3 regions of the Janibacter sp. CX7 genome follow, and region 2 is predicted to be linked to each of the others. Evidence: predicted binding sites of a transcription regulator. Region 2 holds the regulator's gene; each other region holds the start of a gene.

Region 1 (9,770 bases), 480 kb from region 2:
TGGGGTGCCTTCAAACCGGACCGCGCCATCGTGGATGATGACCAGTCGCTGCGCCACTGCCGCTACGTCCTCGAGAAGGTGCGTCGAAATCACCACCGAGGTGTCCGTAGAAATGCCACGAATTCTACGGTGAAAATCATCGCGCTGCTCCGGGTCGAGACCCACTGTGGGCTCGTCCATGAGAATGCTGCGGGGGTTGCCCACCAGCGCACAGGCGATTCCCACCCTGCGCATCTGACCACCCGAAAGTCGTCCAAAAGGGGATCGAGCGACACCGGCGAGGCCCACGGCCGACAGAACGCGCTCCACATCGACATCGCAGCGTTTCAGCCATGCGGCGTACTGGATAATGCTCGAAACAGTGGCCCGATCCGGCGCGCCGAATGACTGGGGCAACCACCCGAGGTCACCGCGCAAGACTCGCCAGTCGTGGGAAGAGGCTACGGGGCGGCCACCACGGAGAACGCTCCCGCTGTTGATTCTCATATCACCAAGGAGCGCCCGGAAGAGGGTCGTTTTCCCTGCACCGTTGGGGCCCATGAGGACGGTACAACCCGGCGGAAACTCGCAGGTAACGGATCGAAGCACTTCGCGGCCGCCACGGCTCACACTGAGTGCTCGGGTCCCAATACTCACTTTCGGATCGTTGACGACCACGAGCCGCAAGGGTCCGGCGAGTATGGGACGTCACGGCAGATCTGATCGCTCCCGCCCTCGCTCGACGTCGAGATGGCCGTGACGACACATTGATAACCCTGCCGCTTGACAGCGGTCAACGAACTTGTGGCCGGTGTATAACGGCCACACTTATAGTCGGGCTCGTTGTCGAAGACAACCTTTCCGCTGAAGTACACCGGGTCACCGTGGGTTGATTTGAGCGAGCCATTGCGCTCATACCCCTTGGTGAACCACTCCTGGACATAAAAGGTGCCCGAACCATCGTCCGACGACACCGTGACTGCATAGGCCATTGATGGGATGAGCGCCAACCCCACCCCGCCCACCACCGCAATCAACGTGCGCTTCATGGAACCCTCCCCCGTCTTGTGTGATGGCATGAGGCTCCACCTTCTCCCGACTCATGTCAAGGGGTGGTTTCGAGGCTCCTTCGTCGCACCACAACCACCAGAGGGCCATCACACCTCAACCACCGGCGCATGACGAAGGGGGCGGCGCACCGGTTGGTGCGCCGCCCCCCTTCGCTCAGGTCAGGACGTCAGTGCGAGTGGCCGTGGCCCTCGTCCTCGTCCTCCTTCTTGTCCACGACGAGCGTGTCGGTGGTCAGGACCATCGACGCGATCGAGGCGGCGTTGACGAGCGCGGAGCGGGTGACCTTGACCGGGTCGATGACGCCCTGGCCGATGAGGTCGCCGTACTCGCCCGTCGCGGCGTTGAGGCCCTGACCCGGGGTCAGCTCCTGCACCTTGGCGACGGCGACGTAGCCCTCGAGGCCGGCGTTCTCGGCGATCCAGCGCAACGGCTCGACACCGGCGGTGCGCACGATGTTGGCGCCGACCTGCTCGTCACCCTCGAGCTGCACGGCGTCGAGCGCGGAGACCGCGTGCGCCAGGGCGGAGCCACCGCCGGCGACGATGCCCTCCTCGATGGCCGCGCGGGTCGCGGAGATCGCGTCCTCGATGCGGTGCTTCTTCTCCTTGAGCTCGACCTCGGTGTGGGCACCGACCTGGATGACGCAGACGCCACCGGCGAGCTTGGCGAGGCGCTCCTGGAGCTTCTCGCGGTCCCAGTCGGAGTCGGTGCGCTCGATCTCGGACTTGATCTGGTTGACCCGACCGGTCACGTCGTCGGCGGCACCCTGGCCGTCGATGATCGTCGTGTTGTCCTTGGTGACGACGATGCGACGGGCCTGGCCGAGGTCCTCGAGACCGACCTGGTCGAGCTTGAGGCCGACCTCCTCGGCGATGACCTGACCGCCGGTGAGGATCGCCATGTCCTGGAGCATCGCCTTGCGGCGGTCGCCGAAGCCGGGGGCCTTGACGGCCGCGACGTTGAAGACGCCCTTGAGCTTGTTGACGACGAGCGTCGAGAGGGCCTCGCCGTCGATGTCCTCGGCGATGACAAGCAGCGGCTTGCCGGACTGCACGACCTTCTCCAGCACCGGGAGGATCTCCTGGATGTTGGAGATCTTGCCCTGGTTGATCAGGACGTAGGCGTCCTCGAGGACACCCTCCATGCGCTCCGGGTCGGTGACGAAGTAGGGGCTGATGTAGCCCTTGTCGAACTGCATGCCCTCGGTGAAGTCGAGCGCGGTCTCGGCGGTCGAGGACTCCTCGACGGTGATGACGCCGTCCTTGCCGACCTTGTCGAAGGCGTCGGCGATGATCCCGCCGATGCCCTGGTCCTGGGCGGACAGCGACGCGACCTGGGCGATCTCGTCCTTGCCCTCGACCTCACGGGCGGTCTCGAGCAGGCGGGCCGAGACGGCCTCGACGGCCTTGTCGATGCCGCGCTTGAGGCCGGACGGGGCGGCGCCCGCGGCAACATTGCGCAGGCCCTCCTTGACCATGGCCTGGGCGAGGACGGTCGCGGTCGTCGTGCCGTCACCGGCGACGTCGTTGGTCTTGGTGGCGACCTCCTTGGCGAGCTGGGCGCCGAGGTTCTCGTAGGGGTCCTCGAGCTCGATCTCGCGGGCGATGGTCACGCCGTCGTTGGTGATCGTCGGGGCGCCCCACTGCTTGTCGATGACGACGTTGCGGCCCTTGGGGCCGAGCGTCACCTTGACGGCGTTGGCGAGCTGGTCGACGCCGCGCTGAAGGGCGTCACGGGCGGAGTCGTTGAACTCCAGTTCCTTGGCCATGTCTGTCCTTTGGTTCTAACGAAGGGGGGAAAAGCGACGCCCCGGAGGGCCCGGGAGAGGGCCGCACCCGGGGCGTCAGCTGTGAGTCGTGCGCAGGCTCAGGCGAGGATCGCGAGCACGTCGCGGGCGGAGAGGATGAGGTACTCCTCGCCGCCGTGCTTGATCTCGGTGCCGCCGTACTTGGAGTAGATGACGCGGTCGCCGACGGAGATGTCCATCGGGACGCGCTCGTCACCGTCGTCGTTGAAGCGGCCGGGGCCGACGGCGACGACCTCGCCCTCCTGCGGCTTCTCCTTGGCGGTGTCCGGGATGACGAGGCCGGAGGCGGTGGTCTGCTGCGCCTCGATGCCCTTGACGACGATCCGGTCCTCGAGCGGCTTGATGGAAACCGACACGGTGACTCCTTCTGTGGGGACGAATGTGTGAGTTCTGGGGCGAAGCCGGGCCGGGCGCCGTCGCGGGGGTCGTCCAACCGTGGCATCTGGCACTCGCCAGTGGTGAGTGCCAAGAGCAAATCTAGGCCGCCGTTTGGCACTCGGTCAACCCGAGTGCCAGCGCCCGGTCGGATAGGTCCGCCGTGCCGAGCACGATGCGTGACAATGGCGCACGTGGACCCGACGACCGTGCGCTGGCTGGCCTCCCCCGAGGGGCACGAGTCCCTGCACGGCCTGCCCGAGTACCGCGAGGCGGACGCGGTCGGTCTGGCCTCGCGGCTGCGGGCGGCGGGCCACTCCGCCGAGCGCGTCGCCGCGCTCCTGACGCAGAAGCGTCTGCAGGCTCGCGCGCAGGAGAAGTTCGGCGAGTTCGCCGAGGGCATGCTCTTCACCCCCGACGGGCTCGAGCAGGCCAGCCGCCTCGAGGTCGCCGCCACCCACGCCGGGCGCTACGCGACCGCGAGCCTGGCGACCGTCCACGACCTCGGCTGCGGCATCGGCTCCGACGCGATGGCGATGAGCGCCCTCGGCGTCACCGTCCACGGGGTCGACGCCGACCCGCTCTCTGCCGCCATCGCCGACGTCAACCTGCGCCCCTGGCCCGACAGCCGGGCCCGCACGGGGGTGGCCGAGGACTTTGAGGCACCCCTCGACCCCTTGCACTCGCGCACCGGTGTCTGGCTCGACCCGGCGCGCCGCACGCCCGGCGTCACCGACCGGAGCGGGCGCACGCGACGGGTCTTCCGGCTCGACGAGATCTCGCCGTCGTGGGACTTCGTGCTGTCGGTGGCCCGCGACGTGCCCGCGACCGGCGCCAAGCTCTCCCCTTCGCTCCCCCACGACATCCCGCCGCTCGGCACCGAGGCCCAGTGGACCTCGTGGCAGGGCACCGTCCTGGAGTGCACCGTCTGGTGGGGCCCGCTCGTCAAGGAGGCCGGACGCAGCGCCCGCGTCCTGCGCAAGGGCGCGCCCCCGGTCGAGGTGGACCAGCGCACCTGCGAGGAGGACCCCGCCGCGGCCGCCTCGCTCGCCGAGACGGGGCGATGGCTCTACGAGGCCGACCGAGCCGTCAACCGGGCCGGGCTCATCGGCACGGTCACCGGCGCCGTCAGCGGGATGGAGCTCGAGGCCGGGCTGGGCTACGTCACCAGCGACGAGGCGCTCGACCTCGGCCACGCCCGCCGCTACGAGGTGCTCGAGGCGATGCCCTTCTCGGTCAAGGGGCTGCGCGGCTGGCTGCGCGAGCGCGGCATCACCGGTCTGACGGTCAAGAAGCGGGGCATCCGCCTCGACGAGGACCAGCTGCGCAAGCAGCTGAAGATCGGGCGCGGCGCCGGTGACGGCGAGAGCGCGACCGTCGTGCTCACCCGCGTCGGTGGTGAGCAGGTCGTGCTCGTCGTCGAGGCGACCTGAGGGTCCGCGGGTAGCCTGCACCCCATGCCGACCCGAGCCAGTCACCTGACCCGCGCCGCTGCAGGCCTCGCCGTCCTCGCCCTCGCAGGGTGCGGCGCCGACTCCGGGGAGGGCAGCTCGACCTCCTCCTCGTCGACCTCGGGTGCGAAGACGTCGAGCTCGACGACCTCGACGTCGGCGACGTCCTCCCCTTCGTCCTCGTCGAAGACGTCGTCCGCGAGCTCCTCCTCGCGCACGACTTCCGCCACCGCCTCCGGCCCGGACGCGGGCGCCTGCGTCGAGCAGGTGCGCGAGGCGATGACGCCGACCCAGCAGGCCGGGCAGCTGCTCATGGCGGCGATGCAGCCGGGACCCGCGACCGGTCTCGACGGGCCGATCGGGGCCCAGGGTCTGGGCTCGATGCTCTACCTCGGCGGCTGGAAGGACAGCGGGACCGTCGCGGCCGCGAGCCAGCACCTGCAGGACGTCTCCCCGACCGTCGACGGCACGAAGGTCGGCATGCTCGTCGCCGCCGACCAGGAGGGTGGCGAGGTGCAGCAGCTCACCGGTTCCGGCTTCACGTCCATGCCCTCGGGCCTCGAGCAGGCCCAGCTGCCCGACCTGCGCTCCTCTGCCAAGGGGTGGGGCGCCGAGCTCAAGCAGGCCGGCGTCAACGTCAACCTCGCCCCGACCGCGGACACCGTGCCCGCCGAGATCGGCCGGGCCAACGAGCCCATCGGCAAGTGGGGGCGCCAGTACGGCTCGACCCCGCAGGCCGCGAGCAAGGGCGCGCTCGCCTTCGCCCAGGGGATGCAGGACGCGGGCGTCGAGCCGACGGTCAAGCACTTCCCCGGTCTGGGGCGGATCACGGGCAACACCGACCTGCGCGACACCGGCATCACCGACTCGGTGATGACCCGGGACGACTCGCACCTCACGCCCTTCGCCGATGCCATCGACGGCGGCACCCAGATCGTCATGGTCGGCTCCGCGCACTACTCGCAGATCGACGGCGAGACCCCGGCCCTGTTTTCCTCGAAGATCGTCGACGGCATGCTCCGCGACGACCTGGGCTTCGACGGGGTCGTCATCACCGACGACGTGGGCGCGGCCAAGGCTGTCTCCGCCACCCCCGTCGGCGAGCGGGCCACGAAGTTCATCGCCGCCGGCGGCGACATCGTCCTCACCGCCGACCCGAGCCAGGTCTCGACGATGGTCTCCGCCATCGAGGCCAAGGCGAAGGGGGACCCGGCCTTCGCGAAGCAGGTCACCGCGTCGGTCACCCGGGTGCTCACGCTCAAGGAGGACATGGGTCTGCTGCGCTGCGGCTGAGCCGAGTGGCCGTGGCGCCGGGTCAGCGGCCGAGTGGCCGGGGCCAGGTGGATGGGCCCCCGCCGTCGCTCCGTACGACGAGCCACGCTCCCGCACGGCCCCGTGCCGCGCGACGCCCTACGCCGTTGCTCCGTACGACGAGCCAGTTCCTTCGCCCACTGCCCGGGCCCACCTCGCCCCATACGCCGTTGCTCCGTACGACGAGCCGCGGTTCAGAGCACGGAGCAACGGCGTAGGCAGTCATCCGCACCCCCGTCGCCCCACCGATCCACCCCGCGTCCGGCTCAAAGTACGGAGCAACGGCATAGGCAGCGATCCGGGCCTCGACCGTGGGCTCCGGCTGCACCTGTGTCACCAGGGTGACGCCTGTGTGACCGCATGGAGTGACACGGGCGGGCGGATCGTCACACAGGTGCCGCGCCACCCGCGGCCGGCGCGGCTCACGGCACTCGGTCGCGCCCTCGCCGCCCGCCCTCAGTGCGCGTGGTCGTGGTCGACGTGCACCGGCAGGCCGGTGCGCACGTCGGTCACCGGCAGCGAGCTGTCGGCGGGGAGCGAGAGGTCGCTCGCCGGCCGCCCCTTGAGCATCATCTGGGCCCCGAGGCTGGCGACCATCGCGCCGTTGTCGGTGCACAGCCCCGGCCGCGGGACGCGCAGCTGGATGCCGGCGTCATCGCACCGTTGCTGGGCCATCGCCCGCAGGCGCGAGTTGGCCGCGACCCCACCACCGACCTGCAGCGCGGCGACATCGTGCTCGGTGCAGGCGAGCACCGCCTTGCGCGTGAGGATGTCGACGACGGCCTCCTGGAAGGACGCGGCCACGTCGGCCACCGGCACGTCGCGCCCGGCGGCCTGCTCGGCCTGGACCCAGCGGGTCACGGCTGTCTTGAGCCCCGAGAAGGAGAAGTCGAAGCGGTGCCGCTCCATGTCCTTGCGGCTGGAGAGCCCCCGCGGGAAGTCGATGGTGATCTGCCCGTCGCTCGCCGCCCGGTCGATGTGCGGCCCACCGGGGAAGGGCAGCCCGAGCACCCGCGCCACCTTGTCGAAGGCTTCCCCCGCGGCGTCGTCGATCGTCGACCCGAGGCTGCGGATGTCGTGCGTGACATCGGGGACGAGCAGCAGCGAGGAGTGGCCGCCGCTCACGAGCATCGCCATCGTCGGCTCCGGCAGCGGCCCGTGCTCGACGATGTCGACGGCGACGTGGCTGGCGAGGTGGTTGACGCCGTAGATCGGCAGCCCGAGGGCGACGGCCAGCGCCTTGGCCGAGGCGACGCCGACCATGAGCGGGCCGGCGAGGCCCGGGCCGGAGGTCACGGCGATGCCGTCGAGGTCGGTCAGCGCGACGCCGGCGTCACGGCAGGCCCGCTCGATCGTCGGCACCATCGCCTCGAGGTGGGCACGGGAGGCGACCTCGGGCACCACCCCGCCAAATCGGGCGTGCTCGTCGACGCTCGAGGCGATGGCATCGACCAGCAGCTCGGTGCCGTGGACGATGCCGACACCGGTCTCGTCGCACGAGGTCTCGATGCCAAGAACGAGGGGTGCATCCGTCATGCCTGCGCCTCCTGCGTCAGGTCGAGAGCGAGGACGAGCGCGTCGACCCCACCCGGGTAGTAGCCGCGCCGGGTCTGCAGCAGCCCGAAGCCGGCCGAGTCGTAGAGCCCCCGCGCCGCGGTGTTGTCGGCGCGCACCTCGAGCAGCAGCCGCTCGGCGCCCGCGGCCCGCGAGCGCGCGACGAGCTCCTCGAGCAGCCGCCGACCCAGGCCGGTGCCCCGCACCCGCGGCAGGGTCGCGATGGTCATGACGTCACTCGTGTCGCCCGCGTGGTCGAGGCCCGCATATCCGGCGACGCCCTCGGAGTCCTCCGCGAGCAGGTACTCCCGCCGCGGCCGCCCCGCGAGCTCGCCCCACCAGGACGCGAGGCTCCACGCCTCGGTCCCGAAGAGCTCCTGCTCCAGGTCCGCCAGCACCTCGAGGTCCTGCCAGCGCACCTCCCTCATGACGAAGGGGGTCACCGTCGCCGTGGTCACTGGCTCGCCTCGGCGTCCCGGCCGGCCTGCTCGGCCCGGACGGCCTGCTCGGCCCGCCGCAGGTCGCGCTGCTGCTGACGGGGTGAGGGCTTGAGCGCAGACTTCGGCGCCGTGGACGCGGGCGCGACCGCGTCGGGCCGGCGCAGGTAGAGCGGCTCGATCGGCATGTCGGCCCCGGCGGCGATGCGCCGGGCGGCCAGGCCGGCGAGGACACCGGCGTCGACGTCGAGCAGCCCGTCAGCGTCACCACCGGCGAGCGAGGTCAGCAGGTCCGGGTAGAGCAGCGGCCCGCGGCCGACGGCCGGCAGGGCGCGTACCTCCTCGGGCAGTTCAGAGGGCCGGGTCACCTCGGGCTCGTCGAGCGCGGTGATCTCGCCTGCGGCGCAGCGATAGCGGGCCCAGTAGACCTCCTTGCGCCGGGCGTCACTCGCGACGAGCAGCTCGCCCTCGTACCCATTGGCAGCAGCCGCGGCGGCGAGCGCGTCGAGCGAGCACACCCCGTGCACGGTCACACCGCGCGCGTGGGCGAAGGTCTGGGCGGTGACGAGACCGACCCGCAGCCCGGTGAAGGGGCCCGGGCCGGTGCCGACGGCCACGTGGGTCACCTCGTCGACGCCGGTGCCCGCCGCCGCGAGGGTCTCGACGACCAGCGGCGCGAGCAGCTCGGTGTGCCGGCGGGCGTCGACGACGGAGCGGCTGGCGAGCACCCGCTCGCCGTCGTGGACGGCGACCGAGATCGCCGACGTGGCGGTGTCCAGCGCGAGCAGCCTCACGGCACTCCCCCTTCGTCGTCGGTCGCATCGGGCCCCGCGTCGGGTGCCTCCTGCAGGTGGGACTCGACGTCGACGTCGGCCCAGCGGGCTCCGACGCCGGTGGCGGTGAGCGTCCGCGACTCCGTCTCCGGGTCGGCGACGAGGGTGATCTCGAGTCGCTCGTCGGCCAGCCCCTCGGCGAGGCCGGCGCCCCACTCGACGACCGTGACGGCCTCGTCGAGCTCGGAGTCGAGGTCGAGGTCGTCGAGCTCGGCGGCGCCCCCGAGGCGGTAGGCATCGACGTGGACGAGCTCGGGGCCCCCCACGAGCGAGGGGTGGACCCGCGCGATGACGAAGGTCGGGGAGGTCACGGCACCCCGCACGCCGAGCCCCTCGCCCAGCCCGCGGGTGAAGGTCGTCTTGCCGGCCCCGAGCCCACCCGTCAGCACGACGAGGTCACCGGCACGCAGCAGGTCGGCCAGGCGCCGACCGGCCGCGACGGTCGTGTCGGCATCGGTGAGGAGCACGCTCACGCGCTGCGCCCCGTCACGCGCTCCCCGACGCCGTCGCCGACGGCCGCACCGGCGCGCTCGGCGTCGCGCTGCGCGTCGTCGCCGCGGGTGCGCTCGAGCAGCCCGAGGACGCCGTCGGTGACCGGACCGGGTCGCTCGAGCTGGAGCAGGTGGCCCACGCCGGGCACGACGACGTGCTCCGCCGCGGGCAGGGCGTCGGCGAGCGCCTGGCTGTGCGCGGGCGGGGTCAGCACGTCCTTGGACCCGGCGACGATGATGACCGGGGTGTCGACGAGGCCCGGCAGACTCTCGCGCACGTCGAGCTCGTCGAGCTCGGGGATGAAGGCACCGATCGCGTCGAGCGGCGTGCCGAAGATCATCTTCGCCACCTTGCGCAGCATCTCCTTGGGCATGGGGGTGCCGAAGGCGTAGCGCTGGATGGCGGAGTTCTCGACGGCACGGCCGGCGGCGCGCAGGCCGCCCCACATGCCGTCGCGGCG
Region 2 (9,770 bases):
GTGACGATGGACGACGGCTCCGAGATCCTCGTGACCAACCCCAGCGAGTTCCCCTACGGCAAGGTCGCCGAGGTGCGCGAGCCGGTCGTCAACGCGACGATCCTCGCGCCGAGCGAGTTCATCGGCGCGATCATGGAGCTGTGCCAGGGCAAGCGCGGCCAGCTCGGCGGCATGGACTACCTCTCCGAGGACCGCGTCGAGATGCGCTACACGCTGCCGCTGGCCGAGATCGTCTTCGACTTCTTCGACCAGCTGAAGTCCAAGACCCGTGGCTACGCCTCGCTCGACTACCAGGAGGCCGGCGACCAGGCTGCCGACCTGGTCAAGGTCGACATCCTCCTGCAGGGCGAGACCGTCGACGCCTTCAGCGCCGTCGTCCACAAGGACAAGGCCTATGCCTACGGCACGATGATGGCCGGCAAGCTCAAGGAGCTCATCCCGCGGCAGCAGTTCGAGGTGCCGATCCAGGCAGCCATCGGCGCGCGGATCATCGCCCGCGAGAACATCCGCGCGATCCGCAAGGACGTGCTCGCCAAGTGCTACGGCGGTGACATCTCCCGCAAGCGCAAGCTGCTCGAGAAGCAGAAGGAGGGCAAGAAGCGGATGAAGAACATCGGCACCGTCGAGGTGCCGCAGGAAGCCTTCATCGCTGCGCTCTCCTCCGACGACAGCGCGGTGGACAAGGCGAAGAAGTAGCGGCGCGCTGCTGACGTGACGCAGGCGACGCCGGGGACCCTTCCCGGTCACTAAGCGCTGGCTTAGTGTGGCGGTCATGGCCCAGCAGACCTTCGCCCTCTACCAGCGCATCGCGAGCCTCCCGGCGGGCAAGCGACTCTTCTCGCTGCTCTACTCCGTCAAGGCGCCCTACTTCGCCACCGTGCGCCCGCAGGTGCGCGAGGTCCGCGCCAACCACGCGGAGCTGTCGATCCGTAACCGCAAGCGCGTGCACAACCACATCGGCACCCTGCACGCGATCGCCGTCTGCAACGGTCTCGAGGCCGCCATGGGTCTGCTCGCGGAGGCGACCTGCCCGAGCGACCAGCGGTGGCTGCCGCGCGGCCTGCAGGTGAGCTACCTGGCGAAGTCGACGACCGACCTGCTGTGCGTCGCCGAGACCGACCCCGAGCAGTGGGCGGGCGAGGCTCCCTACGACGTCGACATCCGGGTCAAGGCCGTGCGCACCGACGGGGTCGTCGTCGTCGAGGGCGTCATCCCGGTCTACGTCACCGCCAAGCCGAAGAAGGCCTGAGCCTCACCCGACGAGCCGGTCGCGCAGCCGCGCGACCTGCTCCCGCGACCACTCCGCGGCCTCGAGCCACCCCTCGGCACCGCCGAACTCCGACTCGAGGTGCGCGAGCACGGCCTCCATCGACTCGCGCCGTGGCAGCTGGTCCTCGAGGCTGTGCGTCGGCAGCGTGCGCGCATAGGGCTCGACGCTCGAGAGCCGGTCCATGATCCGCTCGAGGCGCTCGGCCGTGCGCACGTAGTCGTCGATGACGACCTCGGCGGGCACGCCCGCGACGACGAGAGCCATGCCGACCACGGTGCCGGTGCGGTCCTTGCCCGCCGCGCAGTGGACGACCGTGGCGCCCGTGCTGTCGCGGACGGCAGCCAGTGCCGCCGCCACCGAGTCGGGCCGGGCCGTGAGGTAGCCCGTGTAGTGCCGGGCCCAGAAGGCGCCGTCCCGGGGCGAGTGGTCCTGCCGGCCCCACCGGACGGCCAGGGCCTGCTCGATCGTCTCGTCGGGGTCGCGGTCCTCGCGCAGCAGGCTGTGGTGGTGGTGCGTCAGCGCGGTGGCGCGCAGCGGACCCGCTCCGGTCACCTCGTACTCGACGTGGCTGCGCAGGTCGACGACGTCGCTCACCCCGAGCTCGTCGACGAGGCGACGCACGTCCCCTTCGCTCAGGTCCTGCAGGTTGTCGCTGCGGATCAGCCGGCCCTCGCGGGTGGTGCGTCCGTCGCGGGTGGGCAGCCCGCCGAGGTCTCGCATGTTGACGACGCCGTCGAGCTCGATCCACCGGGTCATGGCGCCCACGCTATCGGTGGGAGGATGAGCCGGTGCGTCCCCCCTTCGGCATCTACCTGCACGTGCCCTTCTGCACGGTCCGGTGCGGGTACTGCGACTTCAACACCTACACCGCCACCGAGCTGGGCCCCGTCGGCGGGGCGAAGGGGGCGAGCGTCGCCACCTATGTCGACGCCGCGATCGCCGAGCTCGACCTCGCGGTGCGGTCCGTGGGTGACGACCGGCCGGTCTCGACGGTCTTCGTCGGCGGGGGTACCCCGACGCTGCTGCCGCCGCAGGACCTCGTGCGCTTCCTCGACGCCGTGCGCGAGCGGTGGGGGCTGGCCGACGACGTCGAGGTGACGACGGAGGCCAACCCCGACAGCGTCACCGAGGAGTCGCTGCGGGTCCTCGCGGACGGGGGCTTCACCCGGGCGAGCATCGGCATGCAGTCGTCGGTGCCGCAGGTGCTCGCGACGCTCGACCGCACCCACGACCCGGCCAACGTCTCCCGGGCCGTCGCCGCGGCCCGTGCCGCCGACCTGGCCGTGAGCCTCGACCTCATCTACGGCACGCCGGGGGAGAGCCTCGAGCAGTGGCGCACCTCCCTCGAGACCGCGGTGGGCCTGGCGCCCGACCACCTGTCGGCCTACGCGCTGACCGTCGAGGACGGCACCAAGATGGCCGCCCGGGTGCGCCGCGGCGAGCTGCCGATGCCGACGGGCGACGACGAGGCCGACAAGTACGAGCTCGCCGACGAGCTGCTCGCCGACGCCGGCTACGCCTGGTACGAGATCAGCAACTGGGCCCGCACGCCCGCCGACCGGTGCCGGCACAACATCGCCTACTGGCGCAGCCACGACTGGTGGGGCGTCGGGCCCGGCGCGCACGGCCACGTCGACGGGGTGCGCTGGTGGAACCTCAAGCACCCCGCGACCTGGGCCAAGGCGCTGGCCGAGGGTGACCCGGCCGCGGAGCGCGAGGAGCTGACGCCGGAGCAGCGGGCCGACGAGGAGGTCCTGCTCGGGGTGCGGCTGCGCGAGGGCCTGCCGACCGATCGCCTCACGCAGCAGGGTCGCCGGGCCGTCGCCGGACTCGTCGCCGACGGACTCGTCGACGGTCGCGAGGCCGTACGGGGGAGCGTCGTGCTCACCCGTCGCGGGCGGCTGCTCGCCGACACCGTCGTCCACCACCTCGTCGGGGGTGCCGGTGCCTGACGTGCCCGAGATCCCCGACCTCATCGCCTTCGTCGACCTGCTCGGTGTCTTCGCCAACGGCCTGCTCGGCGGAGCCGTCGCCCGCCGCTACCAGCTCGACCCCGTCGGCTTCTCGGTGCTGGCCGTCGTCTCCGCGCTCGGCGGCGGCGCGATCCGCGACGTGCTGCTCAACGTGCAGCCGGTCGCCCTGACCGACCTGCGCTACCTGACGGTGGCCCTCGTCGCGGCGGCCATCTCCTTCCTCGTCCCGCTCGAGGGGCGCCGGTGGCGTCAGGTCTTCCCCTGGATCGACGGCGTGGCCCTCGGCACCTGGGCGGTCGTCGGCACGCAGAAGGCGCTGCTCGCCGACATCCACTGGTTCCCGGCCATCCTGCTCGGCGTCATCACCGCCTGCGGTGGCGGCGTCGTGCGCGACATGATGCTCGGCAACGTGCCGGTGATCCTCCAGCGCTCCGAGCTCTACGCCACGGCGGCCTTCGCCGGGGGCGCGACCCTCGTCCTGCTCCACCTCATGACCACCGGACCGCTCGCCTCGCTCGGCGCGCTCGTCGTCGGCGGCGGGGTCTGCCTGCTCGCGCGCAAGCGTGGCTGGATGCTCCCGACCGAGCCGCGGTGGCCGGCGAGCCGCATCCGCCGGCGGTGACCGGTCGGCGGACGCCCCTGTGCGGCACCGGATCCCATGACGCACGATGAGGGCATGACCACGACTCGCACCGCCATCGTCACCGGGGCCGCGCGCGGCATCGGCCGCGCCATCGCCCTTCGTCTCGCCACCGACGGTCACCACGTGGCCGTCCTCGACCTCGACGAGTCGGCCTGCCAGGTCGTCGTCGACGAGATCACCGAAGGGGGTGGCACCGCCCTGGCCGTGGGCGTGGACGTCTCCGACGCCGAGCAGGTCGAGGCGGGCGTCGCCCGCGTCGCCGAGGAGCTCGGTGCCCCGACGCTGCTCGTCAACAACGCGGGCATCATCCGCGACAACATGCTCTTCAAGATGTCCGTCGACGACTGGGACTCGGTCATGGCGGTCCACCTGCGTGGTGCCTTCCTCATGACCAAGGCGGCCCAGGCCCACATGACCGCGGAGAAGTACGGCCGCATCGTCAACCTCAGCTCGACCTCGGCCCTCGGCAACCGCGGCCAGACGAACTACTCCGCCGCCAAGGCCGGCATGCAGGGCTTCACCAAGACCCTGGCCATCGAGCTCGGCAAGTTCGGCGTGACCGCCAACGCGATCGCCCCCGGCTTCATCCAGACGGACATGACGGCCGCGACCGCCGAGCGCATCGGCGTGCCCTTCGAGGACTTCCTCGCCCACGCGGCCAAGGAGACCCCCGTCGGCCGTGTCGGCCAGCCCGAGGACATCGCCGCCACCGCCTCCTTCCTCCTGTCCGAGGAGGCCGGCTTCGTCTCCGGCCAGGTCATCTACGTCGCCGGCGGCCCCAAGGACTGATCCTTCGGGCGAAGGCTCCGGCGGGAGACGGGTCCGGTGGGCGAAGGGTCCGGTGGGCGAAGGGGGACGTCGGCGCCCGCCGAAGTCCTTCGTCTTCCTGGGACGCACGTTGTCGTGCCTGACTTCGGCTTGATGTGCGCCGACATCCCCCTTCGCTCGCCGTCCTGAGCCGAGTCACCTTGGCCGGGAAGCTCGTCCGTGGCCGGGAAGTCTGCTGGTGACCGCGCAATAGCCCGGCCACCAGCAGGTTTCCCGGCCGGACTCGGACTTCCCGGCCAGGCCGGCATCGAGGCGTGCTGGCGCTCGCTCCTCAGCCCTCGGGGGCGGTGACGAAGTCGATGAGCTCCTCGACGCGGCCGAGGAGGGCGGGCTCGAGGTCGGCGTAGGAGCGGACCGTGCCGAGGATCTGCTTCCAGGCGCGGGCGATGTCGGCCTGGGAGTCGTGGGCCCAGCCGAGGTGCGCGCAGATGCCGCGCTTCCACTCCATGGAGCGCGGGATCGTCGGCCAGGCGTCCATGCCGAGGCGCTGGGGGCGCACCGACTGCCACACGTCGACATAGGGGTGGCCGAGGACGAGCACGTGCTCGGGCGCGACCTTGTTGGCCTCGGCGACGATCCGGGACTCCTTGCTGCCGGGCACGAGGTGGTCGACGAGCACGCCCATCCGGCGGCCCCTGCCCGGTGCGAAGTCGCGGATGGCGGCGGCGAGGTCGTCGACACCGTCGAGCATCTCGACGACGACACCCTCGACCCGCAGGTCGTGGCCCCACACCTTTTCGACGAGCTCGGCGTCGTGGCGGCCCTCGACGAAGATCCGCGACCCGATGGCGACCCTGGCCTTGGCGTCGTGGACGGCGACGGAGCCGCTCGCGGTGCGGGAGGCCTGCTGCTCGGCCGCGGCGAGGGCGGCGCGCTGGGCTCCCTTCGGTGCCGTGAGCGATACCGGGGCGCCGTCGACGAGGAAGCCGCCGCCGAGCGGGAAGGCCCTCACCTTGCCGCGGCGGTCCTCGAGGTGGACGACGTGCACGCCGCCCGCCTTCTCCACCGCGACGACGGCGCCGACCCACCCGGTCTCGACGTCCTCGACGACCGTTCCGCGGGTGGCCTCGAGGGCACGGGAGGTGGGCCGCGCCAGCCTGCCCTTCGACTTCCAGTCGCCGGAGAGCACGTCCTTGCCGTATCGATCGCTCACGAGGGGTGACCGTAGGCGCACACCGGGGGAGTGGTCGGCGCGGCACGCCGGGGTCGTTGGAATGCCTCCGACGGTCGTAGACTTGGCACTCAGGTGGACCGAGTGCCAGCGGTCCCGGAGTGGGTGACGAAGGAGGACGTCATGAGCCAGGAGCGGCGGATGGCCGTGCTCAGCGCCATCGTGGAGGACTACGTGCAGACCTCGGAGCCGGTCGGCTCCAAGGCGCTGCTCGACCGCCACCAGCTCAACGTCTCGGCGGCGACCGTGCGCAACGACATGGCCGCCCTCGAGGACGAGGGACTGATCATCGCGCCGCACACCTCGGCCGGGCGCATCCCCACCGACGCCGGCTACCGGCTCTTCGTCGACCGGCTCCAGGCGATCCGCCCGATGTCGCGCGGCGAGCGGGCGGCGATCACCGACTACCTCGAGGGCGCCGACGAGCTCGACGTCGTCCTCGAGCGCACCGTGCGGCTGCTGTCGACCCTGACCCGCCAGGTCGCGGTCGTGCAGTACCCCTCGCTCACCCGCAGCACGGTCAAGCACATCGAGCTCGTCCCGATGAGCGAGACCCGGCTCATGGTCGTCGTCATCATGGGCACCGGCCGCGTCGAGCAGCGCATCGTGCCGACGAGCGTCGACTACCTGAGCAGCCAGGGCGCCGAGGCCCTCGCACGTGCGCGCGGCCGGATCAACGCCGCGACCCGCGACCTGCGGCTCGCCGACGCGATCACCGCGCTGCGCACCCTGGCCGGCGAGGACGACGAGACCGAGGATGCCCTGACGGCCGGGGTCATCGCGGCCGTCGAGGACGCCCTCGCGCAGGAGCGCGTGACCAAGGTGACGCTCGCCGGCACCGCCAACCTCGCGCGCAGCTCGAGCGACTTCCCGATGACCCTCGAGCCGGTGCTCGACGCGCTCGAGCAGCACGTCGTCCTGCTCAAGCTGCTGAGCGTCGAGGCCGGTCAGACCGCGGCCGGCGTCTCGGTGCGCATCGGCTCCGAAAATCCCGTGTCCGGGCTGCAGGGCACCTCGCTCGTCACCTCCGGCTACGGCTCCGGCGACGAGCAGGTCGGCGCCGTCGGTGTGCTCGGCCCCACCCGCATGGACTACCCGGCGGCCATGGCGCAGGTGCGCGCCGTCGCCACCTATCTCTCGCGGATCGTGGACGCCTGACGGGCGACCGCACCGCGCACAACCACCCGACCCCCACCACCCACCGAGGACGTCACGCGTGAACGACTACTACGAGGACCTGGGCGTCAGCCGCGAGGCGACGCCCGAGGAGATCAAGCGGGCCTACCGCAAGCTGGCCCGCACCCTGCACCCCGACGTCAACCCCGGCCCGGAGGCCGAGGAGCAGTTCAAGCGGGTCTCGCAGGCCTACGACGTCCTCTCCGACGAGACGAAGCGCCGCCAGTACGACATGGGCGGTGACCCCTACGGCGGCCAGCACGACGGCTTCGGCGCCGGCTTCACCTTCAGCGACATCATGGAGCAGTTCTTCGGGCAGGCGGCCGGCGGCGCCGGGCGCGGTCCGCGCTCCCGCTCGGCGCGCGGCCAGGACGGACTCGTCGGCCTCGAGATCGACCTCGCGACCGCGGTCTTCGGCGGCCAGGAGGAGCTGACGATCGACACGGCCGTCGTCTGCGGCTCGTGCAGCGGCGACGGCGCCCAGCCGGGCACCGGCCGACGCACCTGCGACACCTGTGGCGGCCGCGGCGAGGTTCAGCAGGTCCAGCGCTCCTTCCTCGGCCAGGTCATGACCAGCCGTCCGTGCCCCACCTGCCAGGGCTTCGGCGAGGTCATCCCCAACCCCTGCCACGAGTGCTCCGGCCAGGGCCGGGTGCGCAGCCGCCGCTCGATGAAGGTGCGCATCCCCGCCGGCGTCGACGACGGCACCCGCATCCACCTCGAGGGCGAAGGGGAGGTCGGTCCCGGTGGTGGGCCGGCCGGCGACCTCTACGTCGAGCTGCGCGTGCGTCAGCACGAGACCTTCACCCGCCGTGGCGACGACCTGCACGCCTCGGTCGCCGTGCCGATGACCGCAGCCGCCCTCGGCGTGACGATGAGCTTCGCCACCCTCGACGGCGAGCAGGAGATCACCATCAAGCGCGGCACCCAGCCGGGCGACACGATCGTCCTGCCCGGGCTCGGTGTGACGCACCTGCGGCGCGAGGGCCGCGGCGACCTCGTCATCCACGTCGACGTGCGCACGCCGACCCGCCTCGACGACGAGCAGGAGCGCCTGCTCCGCGAGCTCGCGGCAGCCCGTGACGAGGAGCAGCCCGACGGCGAGCTCGACGACGTCGACTCCGGCTTCGTCGGGCGCCTGCGCCACGCCTTCAAGGGTCGCTGACCCCGGTGACCGCACCGCTCTTCCTCGTCGACCCCGGTGCCCTCGACGGCCTCGCCCCTGACGCGCTCGTCGAGCTCACCGGCCCCGAGGCCCACCACGCGGCGACCGTCGTCCGTCTCGGCGTGGGCGAGGAGGTGCTCGTCGCCGACCGGCACGGGGCGCGGGTGCTCACCGAGGTGACCGAGGTCGGTCGCGACCTCGTGCGCCTGCGGGTGCTGGGGCGGGCCGACGAGCCGGAGCCCTCCCTTCGCCTCGTGCTCGTGCAGGCCCTGGCCAAGGACGGCCGCGACGAGGACGCCGTCGAGGCGGCCACCGAGCTCGGCGTCGACGCCGTCGTGCCGTGGCAGGCCGACCGGTCGATCGTGCGGTGGAAGGGGCCCAAGGTCGACAAGGGCCGGCGCAAGTGGACCCATGTCGTCGAGCGCGCTGCCAAGCAGTCGCGCCGCGGCCGCTGGCCGCACGTCGAGGAGCTCGTCGGCAGCGCGGGGCTCGTCGAGCGCTTCGCCGGGGCCACCCCCTTCGTCCTGCACGAGGACGCCACCCTCCCGCTGGCCACGGCGGACCTGCCGGGCGCAGGGGAGGTCCTCCTCGTCGTCGGGCCCGAGGGCGGGATCTCGCCGCAGGAGCTCGAGCGATTCGTCGCCGCCGGTGCGCAGCCGGTGCGGCTGGGCAGCGAGGTCCTGCGCGCCTCCACCGCAGGCCCGGCAGCCATCGCCGTGCTCAGCGCGATGGGCCGCTGGCGATGATCGCCCCGGCGCCGAGCCCGTAGAATCAGCAGCACGATGCCCTCATCAGACCAGCCCGACCTGCGCGCCCTCGACGCGATCACCGACGACCCCCGCGCGGGTGCCCCCGGCACCGCCCCCCGGGTCCAGCAGACCATCGTCCTGCCCGACAACATCCAGATGGTCAGCCTCCTCGGCCCGACCGACGAGCTCCTGCGGACGATGGAGCGAGCCTTCCCGCGCACCGAGATCCTCGTGCGCGGCAACGAGTTCCGCCTCCAGGGGCCGAGCGGTGACCTCGAGGTCATCGACCGCCTGCTCGACGAGCTCATCGAGATCCTCGAGGCCGGGCAGCCCCTCAACAGGGACGCCGTCGAGCGCTCGATCACCATGCTGCGCGGCCAGACCCGCGAGCGGCCCGCCGACGTGCTGACGACCAACATCGTCTCCAACCGCGGCCGCACGATCCGGCCCAAGACGCTGGGGCAGAAGCACTACGTCGACGCGATCGGCGACAACACCGTCGTCTTCGGCATCGGCCCGGCCGGCACCGGCAAGACCTATCTCGCCATGGCCAAGGCCGTGGCGGCCCTGCAGGCCAAGCAGGTCAACCGGATCATCCTCACCCGGCCGGCGGTCGAGGCGGGGGAGAAGCTCGGCTTCCTGCCCGGCACGCTCAACGACAAGATCGACCCCTACCTGCGCCCGCTCTACGACGCGCTGCACGACATGATCGACCCCGAGACGATCCCGCGGCTCATGGCCGCCGGGACCATCGAGGTGGCGCCGCTGGCCTTCATGCGCGGTCGCACGCTCAAC
Region 3 (9,770 bases), 1.6 Mb from region 2:
CACAGCTCGTCGACGATGCGACCGTCGGCGAGGAAGAGCACCCGGTCGGTGTGGCTCGCGGCGACCGGGTCGTGCGTCACCATGACGATCGTCTGGTCGAAGTCGTCGACGCTGCGCCGCAGGAAGCCGAGCACCTCGGCACCCGAGGTGGAGTCGAGGTTGCCGGTCGGCTCGTCGGCGAAGATGATCTCGGGCTTCGACACCAGGGCGCGGGCGCACGCGACGCGCTGCTGCTGACCGCCGGAGAGCTCGTTGGGCCGGTGGCCGAGCCGGTTGCGCAGGCCGACCGTCTCGATGACGAGGTCGAACCACTGCGGGTCGGCCTTGCGGCCGGCGATGGCCAGCGGCAGGAGGATGTTCTCCTCCGCGGTCAGCGTCGGCACGAGGTTGAAGGCCTGGAAGATGAAGCCGATCCGGTCGCGGCGCAGCCGCGTGAGGTCCTTCTCCTTGAGCCGGGTGATGTCGGTGTCGCCGATGAGGGCACGCCCGCCGCTCACCGCGTCGAGACCCGCGAGGCAGTGCATGAGCGTCGACTTGCCGGAGCCGGAGGGCCCCATGATCGCCGTGAACTGCCCAGCCCCGATGTCGAGGTCGATCCCGTCGAGCGCAGCGACCTGCGCCTCTCCCTTGCCGTAGACCTTGCGAAGGTCGTGCGTGCTGGCGGCAACCTGCGTGCCCATGTCCCCTGCTCTCGTCCGTCGTGGATGTCCGCGGACCAATCTAGGGTCGGGCTCGGCGACCGGTCACTGGGGTATCCCCCCGGTGCCGGGCGCGGGCCCGCCTCAGATCTCGACGGTGGAGACCACCCGCAGGCGCGGGTGGGCGTCGTCGCCGTCGACGACGTCACCGGTGACCCAGCGCATCGTCAGCCGACCGTCCTGCACCTGGGCCATCGCGAGGTTGTTGTCGAACCACGGTCCCTCGGTGAGCTCCCACGGGTAGCGCAGCTCGGGCACGCCGTCGGTCCGGGCCGCGAGCCAGCGCATCGGGCGGACGAGCCCCTTGGCCATCTGCGACATGAGCACGCGCAGCGAGCGGGGCATGGGGTTGCGGATCGGGCTGCACACCGCCTGCACGATGCGGCTGCGCGCGCCGTGGCTCGCCGGGTCGCTCACCTCGGCGACGTAGGAGTGGTGGACGTCGCCGGAGAGGAAGGTGATCGTGCCGGGCGCGGTGCCGCGCTCGCCGCGGGCGACCGACATGACGAGGTCGAAGACCTCGGTGAAGCCGGACTGGAAGGCACCCCAGTGCTCGAGGTCGACGACCTGGCGCAAGGCCTCGGTCGCGCGGTGCACCGGCTGCGACCGGTCCGGTCCGGCGAAGGACTCGCTGATCGCCTCGGCATCGTGGAGACCGGGCGGCAGGAGGAAGGGCAGCGAGGTGCCGACGAAGAGGTGGTCGAGGTCGCCGGTCATCTGCTCGTCGAGCCACGCGAGCTCGTCGTCGTCGAGCATCGAGCGACGCTCCGGCTCGAGGACCCGCGCGGCGCGGGAGTCGAGCATGATCAGCCGCGAGCCGCCGAGGGCCCGGGTGTAGCTCCAGCGGTAGGTCTCCGGCTGCCGGTCGACCCGCTCCGCTAGGGCACGAAGGGGGACGGTCAGGTCGACCTCGCCCGGTCCGGCACCATCGAGCCGGGCCCAGATCTCGTCCTGCGCCAGCTCCTCCGGCGCGAGGTTGCCGATGTGCTGGTGCACCCAGTAGCTCGTCAGGCCGGCGACGAGGCGCTCGTGCCACCACGGGGTCCGGTTGATCTCCTGGTGCCACGACCACGAGGTGTTCCAGTCGTCGCGGATGTCGTGGTCGTCGAAGATCATCGCGCTCGGCACGACCGAGAGGACCCACCGGATCGCCGGGTCGCTCCACGCCAGCTGGTAGAGGTGCGAGTACTCCGCGTAGTCCTTGATCTCCTCGCCGGGCGGCTCCTCGATGTCGCGCCGCGAGGCGATGAAGTCGTGCATCTCCGGGCTCGTCTCGTCGGCGTAGACCTGGTCGCCGAGGAGGGCGAGGACGTCGGGTCGGTGGGACTCCCCCTTCGCCAGGGACAGGGCGAAGGTGCGCAGCGCGTCGACCCCGTGGCTCGCGTGGTGCTCCGCGTCGTGCGGGACGCTCGTGCGGCAGGAGCCGAAGGCGAGCAGCGTCGGACGCGCGTGATCGAGCGTCGCGATGCTCGATGGCGGCAGGTCGGAGCCGGCCAGCGGCCACACCTGCTCGTCGTCGACGCTCACCGTGTAGTCATAGGTGCGGCCGGGCTCGAGGCCGTCGAGCAGGACGAGGGCGTAGTGGTGGCCCTCGACGACGAAGCTCGCGGCGTGCCACGCGCGGCCGTCGGCCGCGACGGTCACCCGCGCGGGAGCGGCGGTCTCCACCCAGACGGAGGCGTCGTGCTCACCGACGAAGCGCAGGAGGGGACCGAGGACGAGGGGGCTGGTGCTGGTCATCGCCGGCCATCCTCTCCCGCGGACCTGTGAGCACGCCGAAGGGCGGTCCCCCGGTGACCGGGGAACCGCCCTTCGCGCGTGGTGCAGGTGGTGCGGGGTGGGCTCAGAAGCCCATGCCGCCCATGCCACCCATGTCGTCGCCACCGGGCATGGCCGGGGCGGCCTTCTCCGGCTTGTCGGCGACGACGGCCTCGGTGGTGAGGAAGAGCGCCGCGATGGAGGCGGCGTTCTGCAGCGCGCTGCGCGTGACCTTGGCCGGGTCGATGATGCCCTGGGCGATCATGTCGACGTACTCACCGGTCGCGGCGTTGAGGCCCTCGCCCGCGGGCAGGTTCTCGACCTTCTCGGTGACGACGCCGCCGTTGAGGCCGGCGTTGGCCGCGATCTGCTTGAGCGGCGCACCCGCGGCGACGCGCACGATGTTGGCGCCGGTCGCCTCGTCGCCCTCGAGCGAGAGCTTGTCGAAGGCGGCCTTGGTCGCCTGCAGGAGCGCGACGCCACCACCGGCGACGATGCCCTCCTCGACGGCAGCCTTGGCGTTGCGCACGGCGTCCTCGATGCGGTGCTTGCGCTCCTTGAGCTCGACCTCGGTGGCCGCACCCGCGCGGATGACGGCGACGCCGCCGGCGAGCTTGGCGAGGCGCTCCTGGAGCTTCTCGCGGTCGTAGTCCGAGTCGGAGTTCTCGATCTCGGCCTTGATCTGGTTGACCCGGCCGGCGATCTGGTCCTGGTCGCCCGCGCCCTCGACGATGGTCGTCTCGTCCTTGGTGACGACGACCTTGCGAGCGCGGCCGAGCAGGTCGAGCTCGGCGGTCTCGAGGGAGAGGCCGACCTCCTCGGAGATGACCTGGCCACCGGTGAGGATGGCGATGTCGGCGAGCATGGCCTTGCGGCGGTCACCGAAGCCCGGAGCCTTGACGGCGACGGACTTGAAGGTGCCCTTGAGCTTGTTGACGACGAGCGTCGACAGGGCCTCGCCCTCGAGGTCCTCGGCGATGATCAGCAGCGGCTTGCCGGCCTGCATGACCTTCTCGAGGACGGGCAGCAGGTCCTTGATCGAGCCGATCTTGGAGTTGGCGATGAGGACGTAGGGGTCCTCGAGCACGGTCTCCATGCGCTCGGTGTCGGTGACGAAGTAGCCGGAGATGTAGCCCTTGTCGAAGCGCATGCCCTCGGTGAGCTCGAGCTCGAGCCCGAAGGTGTTGCTCTCCTCGACGGTGATGACGCCTTCCTTGCCGACCTTGTCCATGGCCTCGGCGATCTTGGCGCCGATCTCCTGGTCAGCGGCGGAGATGGAGGCCGTGGCAGCGATCTGCTCCTTGGTCTCGATCTCCTTGGCCATCGCGAGCAGCTCGCTGGAAACTGCAGCGACGGCGGCCTCAATACCGCGCTTGAGGGCCATCGGGTTGGCGCCGGCCGCGACATTGCGCAGGCCCTCGCGCACGAGTGCCTGGGCGAGGACGGTCGCCGTCGTCGTGCCGTCACCGGCGACGTCGTCGGTCTTCTTGGCGACCTCCTTGACGAGCTCGGCCCCGATCTTCTCGTAGGGGTCGTCGAGCTCGATCTCCTTGGCGATGGACACGCCGTCGTTGGTGATCGTGGGGGCGCCCCACTTCTTCTCCAGGACGACATTGCGGCCCTTGGGGCCGAGGGTGACCTTGACGGCGTCGGCGAGGGTGTTCATGCCCCGCTCGAGGCCGCGACGGGCCTCCTCGTCAAAAGCAATGAGCTTTGCCATTCGGGTGGTTCCTCCACGCGAATCGAAGGGTGCGACCGGGGGTGCCCGCGACGGACGGAGTGCGACCACCCGGCTCACGTCACCGTGCGATCGCGCCCCTCACCTGACCGGTCAGGACTGTCACTCTCACGAGGAGAGTGCTAAGGCCCATTATTGGCACTCTCCCCCTGCGAGTGCAAACGATCCTCCCCTTCGCCCCCGCCGCCTTGGCACAGTGGAGCCATGAGCGATCTCGACTGGAGCACGCCCGCCGGCCTCGCCGCGATCAAGGCCCACCTCGCCGAGCGCATCGACGGCTGGACCCCGCCGGTTGCCTGGGCCGTCGGCATCACGCCGGCGAGCAGCGACCCGGAGGTGCAGTTCCCCCACGTCAACCTCCCCGGGGGCAGCCACGGCCTGGCCGCCGTCGTGCTCGCATCGGTGCTGCGCCACGACGGCAGCACGGCCACGCTCGACGTCTCGGCCGAGCAGCTGCAGGCCGCTGTCGACGGGCTCGCGCCGGCGCAGGCGTGCGCCGAGGTCGAGCACCCCAACCTCGCCGCCTGGCAGGGCCTGCTCACCGAGGCGGGCGACAACCCCGCCCGCGCGCTCGTCGCCGTCTTCGTCGCCGACCTCGACGACCCGGTCGGCTCCGACGCCGACGGGCAGATGCGCGCCGGCTTCGAGGGGCTGCACCCGCGCACCTGAGCGACTGCACGCAACCGTCGAGGCGCCCCACGCGTCCTACCATGTGAGGCTCGTCACACCGACGACTCCTCATCGACGAAGGGGTTCACCATGCGACGCACAGCCACCCTCACCATCCCGACCCTGGCCGCCGCCATCGGCCTGACGCTTGCCGGCGCGAGCGCCGAGGCGACGACCTCGGCCGACGGCGACGTCATCGAGGAGCACGTCGACGTGCAGGTCATGCTCGACGGCCCGATGAGCCAGGTCCGCGGCAACCAGCACCGGCTGATCTTCGAGACCGACGCCGAGGGCGTCCAGTGGCCGCGGGGCAAGCGCAAGATCGTCTCCTACTTCTGCCCGAGCGGGGCGACGGTCAACACGCGGTGGGTCTCGTCGCGCTGCGTCTTCCGCAGCACGGTCTACCTCGACCACGACCGCAGCGACTACCGGGTGAGCTCGACGATGCGCTCGGCCGTCGTCGACGGACCGCTCGAGGGCGCCGGCCGCACCTTCCCCTCCGACCTGGTCCTGCGTGCCGATGGCTGGGCCTGGACCGGGGAGTGGGTCGGCGGCACCCGGCTACGCCAGACGCACGCGACCGTCAGCGGGCGCGTCGACGGGGCGAAGGTCCGCTGGAACACCCGCGAGGACTCCTTCATCCACCGGATCGAGGCGACCCGCTGACGACCACGGTCACCGGAGGGTGATGAAGCCCCCGGGCTCGATGTCGCGGGAGACCCCGGCGAAGGTGCCGTCGGCACGCGTGATGCCGTGGTTGACGCCGGTCCACGGCGACCCCTTGAGCGTGAGGTCCACGGCGAGGTCGCGGGTGACGTGCGAGTCCAGGTTGACGGCCCGAGCCCGTCCGACGACCTTCGCCGAGAGCCCGGTCGAGCTGACGCGGAAGGTCAGCGGGCTCTTCTCGGGCAGGATCATCCGCTGGGCACGCAGCGTGCAGCCGGAGGTGAACCTCGGGTCCTGACCCGCGGGGCAGAAGTAGCTGTGCACGTAGTTGATGTCGCCCTCGCTCTCGAGCGACATCTCGTGGACATTGCCCCGCAGTCCGGCGGCCTTGCCCAGATGGGTCGCGTGGTAGCGGGCCCGCCCCTGCGACGGGCCCTCACCTCCACCGACGCACCCAGCCCGTCGCGGGTTGCCTCAGCGCGACGACGGAACCGGACGCCCCCTTCGCCCGTCCAAGCGGTGAGCGGCCGCGTCGGGCGGCCGCCTCCCCGAGGAGACGCCATGACCCGCATCGCCGCGTCCGTCGCCACGACGGCGCTGACCCTGGCTGCCACCCTGACCAGCGCACCGGCGGCAGGAGCCGCGACCACGACGACGGGCGACCTCGTCCGCCTGACCGCCGTGGCGCCCGGAGCCATCGACCGAGTGCCGGGCAACCGGCACCGCCTGCAGCTCGCCGAGAGCCCCGACGGCCAGGGCGGTCGGCTGCGCTCCTGGTACTGCCCCCGCGGTGCCACGGTGACGCCGACGTGGACCTCCGCGCGGTGCACCCCGCGCCTCGACCTGCCGGTCACCTTCGACCCGGCCGGGACGCGGGTGGGGTCCAACGGGCACATCGCCGTCGTCGACACGACCGTGACGGCCGGCGCCTGGGCGCGGGTGCCGCTCGACCTGGAGGTCCGGCTCGTCGCCTCCGGAGACCGCCAGATCATCATCACCGACGGCAGGGACCAGTCGGTCGAGGTGCGTGACGCCGCAGCCTGGGGCTACGGGCGCCTCGAGGGGCGCCCGCTCGATGTCGGTGGCGGCACGCGCATCGGCCGGTGGACCGCGACGAGCATCTGATCGCCCGCACGCCCGAGGGCGGCTCCGGTACCCCCTGCGCACCGGAGCCACCCTCGGCGTCCCTCTCGTGGAGTCAGACGTGGCCGGGGCGGCTCCGGTTGGCCCGGACGTGAATCCGAGACCGATCTGTGATCTGGGGCGGGCGCTCAGACCTCGAAGCCGAGGCGGCGGGCGCTGCGGGTGCGCTGGCGCTGGTCGCGCAGTCGGCGCAGCCGCTTGATGAGCATCGGGTCCTCGGAGAGCGCCGCGGGGTTGTTGATGAGCGCGTTGAGCACCTGGTAGTAGCGCGTGGAGCTCATGTCGAAGAGCTCCTTGATCGCCTGCTCCTTGGAGCCGGCGTACTTCCACCACTGGCGCTCGAAGGCGAGGATCTCGCGGTCGCGGTCCGAGAGCGGGACCGAGGGGGTCGGCGCGGCGGCCTGGTCTGCGAGGTTCACGCGTCGCACTGTACCGGCGTAATCACACGCCTGTCATTCCTCCCGGCGTGTCGGCTGGACAGGCCGGACGAAGGGGGTCACTCACGCCCCCTTCGCCCCATCCGTCACAGGTTGGACCGCTCGGCGCACGGCCGAACCCCAATGGTCAGGGAAGAGTAAATTTTTGCGGTGGCGACAACGGGGTCGCCAGCCCGGGAGCGGGGGCCCGAGCGCCATCCCTGCGGGAAGGAAGCACCATGAAGAGGACGATCATCGGCTGCGTCATGGCAGCCGGGCTGCTCGTCGGCAGCGCGAGCGCCGCATCCGCCGGCGAGGTCACCGGCAACGGCAAGCCGACGCCGATCACGGAGCACAAGGCGCGCTCGATCTGCGCCTTCTCCGGGCTCGACACCCCCGACGAGATCGAGGGCAACCCGCCCGGCTTCGACGACGACTTCCTCGGCCACGGCACGCAGAGCTACGGCCAGTTCGTCGCCTTCGGACTCAAGGACGCTCTGGCCGCCGAGGCGCCGCGCTACACCTGTCGGGGCAACGCCGGCTTCGAGGAGTGAGACACCTCGTCGCGATCCTCACGCCATGGAGTCGAGGATCGCGACGATGTCCTCCGCCGTCGTCTGCGGGTTGACGACGGCAAATCGTGCGAGGGTCTCGCCGTCGTGGTTGGTCGGCACGACGAAGGCGAACTCCTCGTCGAGCATGCGGTCGGACCACGCCTGGTAGTCGGCGGTCGTCCAGCCGCGACGCCGGAAGACGACGACGGACAGGAATCGCTCACCGACGAGCTCGAGGTCGTCGCGGCGGGCGATCTCGGCCTCGGCGAAGGCGGCGACCGACAGCGTCTGCTCCACCGAGTCGCTGTAGGCCTGCGTCCCGTGGGTGGCGAGGGAGAACCAGAAGGGCAGCCCCCGGGCCCGGCGGGTCAGGCCGACGGAGTAGTCGGTGGGGTTCCAGTCGGTGGCCTCGGTGAGCACGTCGAGATAACCGGCGTGCTGGGTGTGGGCATTGCGGGCCGCCGCGGGGTTGCGGTAGATGAGCGCGCAGCAGTCGAAGGGGGCGAACAGCCACTTGTGCGGGTCGACGATGAAGCTGTCGCAGTGCTCGATGCCCGCGTAGAGGTGGCGCACCGAGGGCGCCGCGAGACCGGCGCCGCCGTAGGCACCGTCGACGTGCAGCCAGATGCCGAGCTCGCGGCAGACCTGCGCCACCGACTCGAGGTCGTCGACGATGCCGAAGTTCGTCGTGCCGGCGGTCGCGACGACGGCGAAGTAGGTCTCGGGGCCGTTGGCCAGAAGCACCTCGCGCAGTCGCTCACCGGTGAGCCGGCCGCGCTCGTCGGGCTCCACGGTGCTCAGCTCGGCGTCCATCACGTCGCAGGCCGACTGGATCGAGGAGTGCGCACCGTGGGTCGTCGCCACGCGGAAGGGCCGCTGCCCCGGCGCGGCCGTGCGGCGCGCCTCGGTCCGGGCGGCGACGAGGGCCGAGAGGTTGCCGATCGTGCCGCCGGGCACGAAGACCCCGCCGGCCGACTCGGGGAGACCAACGAGGTCGGCGATCCAGCGCAGCGCCTGGTTCTCGGCATAGACCGCACCCGAGCCCTCGAGCCACGAGCCGGCGTAGATCGAGCTGGCGCCGACGACGAGGTCGAACATCGCGGCCGCCTCGGTGGGGGCGCACGGGATGAAGGACAGATAGCGCGGATGGTCGACCGACAGGCAGGCCGGCGCGAGCACCTCGGTGAAGAGGTCCATCGCCTGCTGGCCGCCGATGCCCTCACGGGTGATCGTCTGCCCCGCCTGCTCCTGCAGCTCGGCCGGCGTCAGGGTGCGGTCGAGCGGCACCGGGTCGAGCTCGAGCCGCTCGCGCGAGTAGTCGAGGACCGTCTGCGCCAGCTCGGCGAGGGACATGTTGTCGTCAGCGAATCCGTGCACGCGTGAACTGTAGGCCCGACACCGGCTCCCGTCGTTCGTCCACCTTCTGTTAACCTTGTGTTCACCAAAGCAGACCGCATGGTTCACCCGGCCCACCAGGAGGCCCACATGTTCACGATCAACGTCGATCACGCCGTCGCCCACATCGCGACGGACCTGTGCGTGCGCTACCCCCAGGTGGCCTGCGAGCGCATCGAGGCCATGGTCGCCTCGGCACGAGAGCGCATCGAGCCGACCAACGCGCACCCCGAGTTCCTTGCGCCGCTCATCGAGCACGCCGTGCGCATCGAGCTGCACGACCTCGCCGGCGCGCCCCTGCCGCCGACGACCGCCACCTGCTGATCCCCCTTCTCACCGCGACGATCCCCCCGGCACCCCTGCGCCGGGGGGATCGTCGTACGTTGGGGGCGTGCCCACGCGACCGCTGACCGAGCTCGTCCACCCCTCGTGGGCACAGGCCCTCGAGCCGGTGGCTCCGACGATCGCCGCGATGGGCGACTACCTGCGCGAGGAGGTCGCGCAGGGCCACGGCTACCTGCCCGCGGGCGAGCACGTGCTGCGCGCCTTCACCATCCCGCTCGAGGAGGTGCGCGTCCTCGTCGTCGGCCAGGACCCCTACCCGACGCCCGGGCACGCGATCGGGCTCTCCTTCGCCGTCGCGCCCGACGTGCGGCCGCTGCCGCGCTCGCTGACCAACATCCACCGTGAGCTCGTCGACGACCTCGGCCTGCCCCAGCCGAGCAATGGCGAC

Evidence for each region. Region 2 encodes HrcA, which represses chaperone genes, less so after heat shock. Its sites were predicted from a motif close to TTNGCACTCGNNNNNNNCGAGTGCNAA; they were not measured.
Region 1: the regulator HrcA is predicted to act here: its motif matches at 3,347-3,373, upstream of groES (co-chaperone GroES).
Region 3: the regulator HrcA is predicted to act here: its motif matches at 4,294-4,320, upstream of groL (chaperonin GroEL).

Annotation. Positions count from the first base shown of each region.
Region 1 is NZ_CP101464.1:2,465,587-2,475,356, forward strand. It holds gene NMQ01_RS12090 (ATP-binding cassette domain-containing protein) at 1-657, opposite strand, end outside; gene NMQ01_RS12095 (hypothetical protein) at 633-1,028, opposite strand; gene groL (chaperonin GroEL) at 1,217-2,818, opposite strand; gene groES (co-chaperone GroES) at 2,917-3,213, opposite strand; gene NMQ01_RS12110 (class I SAM-dependent methyltransferase) at 3,427-4,665, shown strand; gene NMQ01_RS12115 (hypothetical protein) at 4,707-4,997, opposite strand; gene NMQ01_RS12120 (glycoside hydrolase family 3 N-terminal domain-containing protein) at 4,963-5,976, shown strand; gene tsaD (tRNA (adenosine(37)-N6)-threonylcarbamoyltransferase complex transferase subunit TsaD) at 6,451-7,530, opposite strand; gene rimI (ribosomal protein S18-alanine N-acetyltransferase) at 7,527-8,006, opposite strand; gene tsaB (tRNA (adenosine(37)-N6)-threonylcarbamoyltransferase complex dimerization subunit type 1 TsaB) at 8,003-8,779, opposite strand; gene tsaE (tRNA (adenosine(37)-N6)-threonylcarbamoyltransferase complex ATPase subunit type 1 TsaE) at 8,776-9,291, opposite strand; gene NMQ01_RS12145 (alpha/beta fold hydrolase) at 9,288-9,770, opposite strand, start outside.
Region 2 is NZ_CP101464.1:1,985,002-1,994,771, reverse strand. It holds gene lepA (translation elongation factor 4) at 1-696, shown strand, start outside; gene NMQ01_RS09740 (hotdog fold domain-containing protein) at 773-1,249, shown strand; gene NMQ01_RS09735 (tyrosine-protein phosphatase) at 1,253-2,026, opposite strand; gene hemW (radical SAM family heme chaperone HemW) at 2,059-3,222, shown strand; gene NMQ01_RS09725 (trimeric intracellular cation channel family protein) at 3,224-3,865, shown strand; gene fabG (3-oxoacyl-ACP reductase FabG) at 3,920-4,675, shown strand; gene NMQ01_RS09715 (DUF3097 domain-containing protein) at 4,986-5,867, opposite strand; gene hrcA (heat-inducible transcriptional repressor HrcA) at 6,009-7,043, shown strand; gene dnaJ (molecular chaperone DnaJ) at 7,102-8,226, shown strand; gene NMQ01_RS09700 (16S rRNA (uracil(1498)-N(3))-methyltransferase) at 8,232-8,972, shown strand; gene NMQ01_RS09695 (PhoH family protein) at 9,009-9,770, shown strand, end outside.
Region 3 is NZ_CP101464.1:334,271-344,040, reverse strand. It holds gene NMQ01_RS01775 (ABC transporter ATP-binding protein) at 1-680, opposite strand, end outside; gene NMQ01_RS01770 (alkaline phosphatase D family protein) at 783-2,438, opposite strand; gene groL (chaperonin GroEL) at 2,542-4,176, opposite strand; gene NMQ01_RS01760 (hypothetical protein) at 4,399-4,863, shown strand; gene NMQ01_RS01755 (hypothetical protein) at 4,954-5,529, shown strand; gene NMQ01_RS01750 (hypothetical protein) at 5,539-5,886, opposite strand; gene NMQ01_RS01745 (hypothetical protein) at 6,091-6,654, shown strand; gene NMQ01_RS01740 (DUF3263 domain-containing protein) at 6,801-7,100, opposite strand; gene NMQ01_RS01735 (hypothetical protein) at 7,328-7,642, shown strand; gene NMQ01_RS01730 (aminotransferase class V-fold PLP-dependent enzyme) at 7,661-8,995, opposite strand; gene NMQ01_RS01725 (three-helix bundle dimerization domain-containing protein) at 9,098-9,361, shown strand; gene NMQ01_RS01720 (uracil-DNA glycosylase) at 9,429-9,770, shown strand, end outside.